3 regions of the Stutzerimonas tarimensis genome follow, and region 3 is predicted to be linked to each of the others. Evidence: predicted binding sites of a transcription regulator. Region 3 holds the regulator's gene; each other region holds the start of a gene.

Region 1 (2,265 bases), on a different contig from region 3:
CTTCTTCCGGCGGTAGGTCGTACAGGTTCTTGTCCGCCGCATCGCCGGGGTGAATCTTGTTCTGGATACCGTCCAGGCCGGCCATCAGCAGGGCAGCGAAGGCCAGGTAGGGGTTGGCAGCCGGATCCGGGAAGCGTGCTTCGATACGACGAGCCTTCGGGCTGTTGACGTACGGAATGCGGATCGAGGCGGAACGGTTGCGAGCCGAGTAGGCCAGCATCACCGGAGCTTCGAAGCCCGGGACCAGACGCTTGTAGGAGTTGGTCGACGGGTTGGTGAAGCCGTTCAGCGCCTTGCCGTGCTTGATGATGCCGCCAATGAAGAACAGGGCGGTCTCGGACAGGCCGGCATAGCCTTCTCCGGCGAAGGTGTTCTTGCCATCCTTGGAGATGGACATGTGCACGTGCATACCCGAGCCGTTGTCGCCATACAGGGGCTTGGGCATGAAGGTGGCGGTCTTGCCGTAGGCATCGGCCACGTTGTGCACGCAGTACTTCAGGGTCTGGACTTCGTCGGCCTTGGCCACCAGGGTGTTGAAGGCAACGCCGATCTCGTTCTGGCCGGCGGTAGCCACTTCGTGGTGGTGAACCTCGACCTTCAGGCCGAACTCTTCCAGTGCGTTGCACATGGCGGTACGGATTTCGTGGTCGTGGTCGACTGGTGGTACCGGGAAGTAACCGCCCTTGACGCCCGGACGGTGGCCCTTGTTGCCGCTCTCGAAGTCGGCGTCGGTGTTCCAGGAAGCCTGTTCGGAGAAGATCTTGAACATCGAGCCGGAGATGTCGGACTTGAACTTCACTTCGTCGAAGACGAAGAACTCGGGCTCCGGGCCGAAGAAGGCGGTGTCGCCGATACCGGTGGACTTCAGGTAGTCCTCTGCGGCGCGAGCGATGGCGCGCGGGTCGCGCTCGTACGGCTGCATGGTCGAGGGTTCGATGATGTCGCAGACCAGGATAAGGGTCGGCTCTTCGGTGAACGGATCCAGCACGGCGGTGCTGTCATCCGGCATCAGGATCATGTCGGAAGCTTCGATACCCTTCCAGCCGGCGATGGAGGAGCCGTCGAACATCTTGCCATGCTCGAAGAAGTCCTCGTCATCGACATCGCGTGCCGGGATGGTGACGTGCTGCTGCTTGCCTTTGGTGTCGGTGAAGCGGAGGTCAACCCACTTCACGTCGTGTTCTTTGATCAGTTGAAGCGACTTCGACATGATGCTCTCCAAGTAGTAAACGTTGCTGGCGATGCGTCCGTTGCGGCTCTAGCCGGGCAAGGATAATCCGCCTTGGCAAACTGCCTCACAAGGGAGCAAATCTTATGCCAGCTACCCATTGTGGGGCTAAGCCCTTTTGGCCGGGGTGTTGCGTGAGTCGGGCGCAACAGGCATGCGCGAAAAGAGCACAAATATGGTGCGCCTCATTTATAGCAAGAGCCAATATGGTGCATGGAGGCGATTTGCAAAACCCCGACTAAAGGCAAGCCGGTTTCAGCTATAATCCGCGCCTTTTCCTCCTGCGGCTGCTGGCCACCTGTTCTTTTTCATGAAGCTGATCGTCAAGGTTTTCCCGGAAATCACCATCAAGAGCCGACCGGTGCGCAAGCGCTTCATTCGGCAGCTGGTGAAGAACATTCGAGCCGTGTTGCGCGATCTCGATCCCGAGCTGCGCATCGAGGGTGAATGGGACAATCTCGAGCTGGAAACGGCGGTGAGCGACCCGCGCACCCTGCGCGACCTTATCGAGCGGTTGAGCTGCACTCCCGGCATCGCGCACTTTCTGGAAGTGCATGAGTACCCGCTGGGCGACTTCGACGATGTGGTGGAGAAGTGCAAGGCGCACTTTGGCCCGCGCCTGCCGGGACGAGTGTTCGCGGTGCGCTGCAAGCGGGCCGGCAAGCACAGTTTCAGCTCGATGGAGCTCGAGCGCCACGTGGGCAGCCAGTTGCGGCAGCAGTGCGAGGCCGCGGGCATCTCCCTGAAGGCGCCGGAAGTCGAAGTACGGCTTGAGGTGCGTCACGACCGGTTGTTCATCATTGATCGCCAGCACCCCGGCCTGGGCGGCTACCCGCTCGGGGCACTCGAGCAGACCCTGGTGCTGATGTCCGGGGGCTTCGACTCCACCGTGGCGGCCTGGCAAATCATGCGCCGCGGCATGCTGACCCACTTCTGCTTTTTCAACCTCGGCGGGCGGGCCCATGAGCTCGGGGTCATGGAGGTTGCCCATTACCTTTGGAAGAAGTACGGCAGCTCGCACCGGGTGCTGTTCATCA
Region 2 (2,265 bases), on a different contig from region 3:
TTCTGGCCCAGGGTGACGCTGTCGACGTTGGCCGGCAGCAGGGTATGGAGCGCCTGGGTTTCCTCGTCGTAGCTCGCTTGCGCCTCGAAGCGGTAGGTGCCCGGCGGCAGCGTGGCACCGCTGCTGTCCTTGCCGTCCCACATGAAGGAGACGGTCCCGGCGCTCTGTTGGCCAAGGTTGATGCGGCTGACCTGAGACCCGGCGGTGTCGTAGACATTGACGTAGACGTTGCTGCTGGAGATGGGCAGAACGGTATTGGCCCTGAAGGTCTGGCTGGTGTCGACCACCGCCTGGCTGGTGGGCACGATCACCTTGCGCCCGACCAGCGACGAGGCCTGCAGCGCCTGTGACGACTGGTAGCCGGTGAGGATCGACTGCACGCTGGAATTGAGCTTCTCCACCCCCTCGACGGTACTGAATTGCGCCAGCTGCGCGATGAACTCGCCGTTGCTCTGTGGCTCGAGCGGATTCTGGTTGTTCAGCTGGGCGACCAGCAGCTGCAGGAACTGATCCTTGCCCAGCTCGCCGTCCTTGGCATTGCGGTCGCTCTGGATCTGGTACTGGTCGAGTACCGAACTACCCGCCCCGATTGCGCTTGTGCTCATGGTCTGTCTCGCTTACTGACCCAGGGTCAGCACCTTCTGCAGCATGGTCTTTGCCGTGTTCATCAGCTCGGCGTTGGTCTGGAACGAGCGACTTGCCGAGATCATGTCGGCCATCTCTTCCACCACGTTGACGTTGGGGTAGTAGACGTAGCCGTTGTCGTCAGCGGCCGGATGGTTGGGCTCATAGCGGGCCTGCAGTTCGGCCTGGCTTTCGACGATACCCAACACTTGCACACCCGCACCGGCCTGGTCGTGATCGGCGAACAGCGAGCCGCCGCCCCCTTGAGCCTGCTGCAGCACAGTGGCAAAGACCGGATGGCGCGCGCGATAGGTCTCATCGACGCTGGACGACACCGTCTCGGCGTTGGCGATGTTGCTGGAAATGGTGTTCAGCCGGGTGCTCTGGGCACTCATGCCGGAACCGGCGATGTTGAAGACATTGCTGAGCGACATGGGTCGATCCTCCTGTTATTCGCCGCGCAGGGCGCTGACGATGCCCTTGAGCTTGCTGTTGAGCAGGGTGAAGCTGGCCTGGAAATCGATGGCGTTCTGCGCGTAGTTGGCCTGTTCGACCTGCATGTCGACGGTGTTCTGATCAAGCGCGGCATGGGCCGGATTACGGAAACGCAGCCCCGGGTCGGCCAGCTCGACGCCGGCGGCGGCAATGTGCCGCTCGCTGGTCCGCGCCATGCCGAAACCGCCTTTGCCTTGTTCGGCGGCCAGCACGGCGGAGAAATCCAGGTCCCGCGCCTTGTAGTTCGGCGTGTCGGCATTGGCGATGTTGTTTGCCAGCACCTCTGCCCGCTGTGCACGAAAGCCCAACGCCCGCTCATGGACGCCCAATGCCTTGTCGAAGCTGATGCTCATGATCCTGACCTCGGAAAACTGCCTGGAATCAGCAGAGCAAAGCCCATGCCATCTGCGTAGACAGCTGATTTGTAAGGATAAATTTGTATCAGAGACGCCAGGCGTCAAAAAATCGGGAGGTGTCTGAAGCGGAAACGGCCCAGGATGCGGGCCGGAAAGACGGTTTTCCGCCACACGGAGGCGGCGGCGGACTCAGATTGGCGGGCTCATCGAGCGCCCCGCTTCAACCCTCCGCGGAAGGACGCTGGCGCTCCTGCACCAACACCCAGGGCGCGACCACGACAGCCCAGAGACCGGCATCGCAGGCGATCCACTCCTGCGCCTGTTCCGCTTCGAGCTTGCCCAGGCCGCCAGCGCTGAGCCAGCCGGCTACCTGCGCCTTTTCGTCCAGTGACACGGCGGTCGCCACTTCGACCAGATTCAGGTCGCTGGCGACCCGCAGGGTGGCGCCACGGGCGAAAAACGGCTCCAGTTCCTGCCAGCTGATCGCCGCGGTTTCGCCGAGCAGCTTGGCGTAGAGCAGGCTGCGAGCGTTGCTGGTTTCTTCTGACATGACACCCTCATGGGAGAAAAGCACTCATCACGGCCAGCCAGGGACGCATCGAAGGCTCCCCGGCGCCGCACTCAGGTACGCGGCAGGGTCACGCCACGCTGGCCCTGGTACTTGCCGCCGCGATCCCGGTAGGAGACCTCGCAGGCCTCGTCGGATTCGAGGAACAGCATCTGCGCCACGCCTTCGTTGGCATAGATCTTCGCCGGCAGGGTGGTGGTGTTGGAGAACTCCAGCGTCACG
Region 3 (2,265 bases):
TAAGGATATCTTCGAGTCGGATCATGGTCGCAAGCGGTCAGCGGGCATCCGCGCCCTGCAGACGTTCGATTTGCTTTTCCTTGTGTTTGATCAGTTGACGGTCGAGCTTGTCGATCAGGGAGTCGATGGCGGCGTACATGTCCTGATGTTCCGCGTTGGCGACCACTTCGCGCCCCGCGACGTGCAGCGTCGCTTCGGCCTTCTGCTTGAGCTTTTCGACCTCGAGGATAACCTGGACATTGATGATGCGGTCGAAATGACGTGCCAGGCGTTCGAACTTCTCGTCGACGTATTCACGCAGTGCGTCAGTTACTTCGAGATGATGCCCGCTGATATTGACATGCATACTGCTTCTCCTTGTGTACCAGCAAATTGGTAGGCATGACGGCCTGCCGCTGCCAAAACTATCACATCAACCGCTTGCGCTCGCTGGACGGGGCGATGCCCAGCGACTCCCGGTATTTAGCCACCGTACGGCGTGCCACCTGGATGCCTTGTTCTTCCAGTAGACCAGCGATCTTGCTGTCGCTCAACGGCTTTTTTGCGTTTTCCGCAGCGACCAGCTTTTTGATGATCGCGCGGATTGCAGTGGAGGAGCATTCGCCGCCTTCGGCGGTGCTGACATGGCTCGAGAAGAAGTACTTGAGCTCGTAGATGCCGCGCGGGGTATGCATGTATTTCTGGGTCGTGACCCGCGAGATGGTCGACTCGTGCATGCCCACGGCTTCGGCGATGTCATGCAGGACCAGCGGCTTCATGGCCTCGTCGCCATAGTCGAGAAAGCCGCGCTGGTGCTCGACGATCTGGGTAGCCACCTTCATCAGCGTCTCGTTACGGCTCTGCAGGCTCTTGATGAACCAGCGCGCTTCCTGCAGCTGGTTGCGCATGAAGGTGTTGTCGGAACTGGAGTCGGCGCGTCGTACCAGGTTGGCGTAATGCGCATTGACGCGCAGACGTGGCATGGCTTCCTGGTTCAGTTCGACCTGCCAGCGGCCGTTGTTCTTGCGAACGATGACGTCCGGGACGACGTACTCCGGCTCGCTCGCCTCGATGTGCGAGCCCGGGCGCGGATTGAGCGTCTGGATCAGTTCGATGATATCCCGCAACTGCTCTTCCTTGAGTTTCATGCGGCGCATCAGCAGGCTGTAATCGCGGCTGCCCAGCGCTTCCAGGTGATTGCTCACCAGCAGTTGGGCCTCCTCCAGCCAGGGAATGCCGACGGGCAGCTGGCGCAGTTGCAGGAGCAGACACTCCCTGAGGTCGCGGGCGCCGATGCCGGCCGGCTCGAACTGCTGGATGCGGCGCAAGACCACTTCCACCTCGTCGAGCTCGATCTCCAGTTCGGGATCGAGCCCGGCGTGGATCTCTTCGAGGCTGTCGTCGAGATAGCCTTGGGCATTGATGCTGTCGATCAGCGTCATCGCGATCAGCCGATCGGTATCGCTCATCGGGGCCAGGTTGAGCTGCCACAGCAAGTGGCTTTGCAGGCTCTCACCCACCGAAGTGCGGCTGGTGAAGTCCCATTCATCGTCATCGTTGCTGGGCAGGTTGCTTGCGCTGCTCTGGTAGATGTCGTCCCAGACGGTATCGACCGGCAGTTCGTTGGGAATGCTCTCGTTCCAGTCTCCCTCGCCCAGTGTCGCTTCGGCAGGGTCTGCCGCCTCGTAGAGGCTTTCCTGCTCAGGTGCCGAGGATTCGCTACCGCCTCCGTCCTGTGCATCGGGCGCGCCGTCACCGCCGGTTCCCTCGTAATCGTCGCCGTCTTCCTGGCGTTCGAGCATGGGGTTGGCTTCCAGCGCTTCCTGGATTTCCTGTTGCAGGTCCAGGGTGGATAGCTGGAGTAAACGTATGGCCTGCTGCAGCTGCGGTGTCATCGTCAGCTGCTGGCCCATCTTCAGGACTAGCGATGGTTTCATGGTTGCAAACTTGCTGCCCGGTTCCCGGCGCGCGCGCCCGTTCGACTTCACCGGCGCGCTTGGCGCCGCTCAAAGCAAATTATATGCCTGATACAGCAGGCTTTGCCTAGACCCTAGTGCGTCGCTTAAAGCCTGAATTCATGCCCCAGATACACTTCTTTCACCAGCTGGTTGGAAAGGATGCTGGCGGAATCGCCTTCGGCGATCAGCTGGCCTTCGCTGACGATATAGGCCGTCTGGCAGATGTCCAGAGTTTCGCGGACGTTGTGGTCGGTGATCAGCACACCGATGCCGCGGTCACGCAGGTGATGGATGATCTGCTTGATGTCGCCGACCGAGATCGGGTCGA

What was found. Region 3 encodes sigma-54, which starts transcription at its own class of promoters, with help from an activator protein. Its sites were predicted from a motif close to ANTGGCATNNANNTTGCTNT; they were not measured.
Region 1: the regulator sigma-54 is predicted to act here: its motif matches at 1,303-1,322, upstream of glnA (glutamate--ammonia ligase).
Region 2: the regulator sigma-54 is predicted to act here: its motif matches at 1,506-1,525, upstream of flgB (flagellar basal body rod protein FlgB).

What each region holds. Positions count from the first base shown of each region.
Region 1 is NZ_JBHRXZ010000026.1:37,584-39,848, forward strand. Features, by position in the region: gene glnA (glutamate--ammonia ligase) at 1-1,210, opposite strand, end outside; gene thiI (tRNA uracil 4-sulfurtransferase ThiI) at 1,539-2,265, shown strand, end outside.
Region 2 is NZ_JBHRXZ010000003.1:166,961-169,225, reverse strand. Features, by position in the region: gene flgD (flagellar hook assembly protein FlgD) at 1-605, opposite strand, end outside; gene flgC (flagellar basal body rod protein FlgC) at 618-1,058, opposite strand; gene flgB (flagellar basal body rod protein FlgB) at 1,074-1,472, opposite strand; gene ACFOMF_RS02775 (DUF2288 domain-containing protein) at 1,696-2,025, opposite strand; gene dcd (dCTP deaminase) at 2,097-2,265, opposite strand, start outside.
Region 3 is NZ_JBHRXZ010000018.1:64,117-66,381, forward strand. Features, by position in the region: gene ptsN (PTS IIA-like nitrogen regulatory protein PtsN) at 1-25, opposite strand, end outside; gene hpf (ribosome hibernation-promoting factor, HPF/YfiA family) at 38-346, opposite strand; gene ACFOMF_RS08710 (RNA polymerase factor sigma-54) at 408-1,916, opposite strand; gene lptB (LPS export ABC transporter ATP-binding protein) at 2,042-2,265, opposite strand, start outside.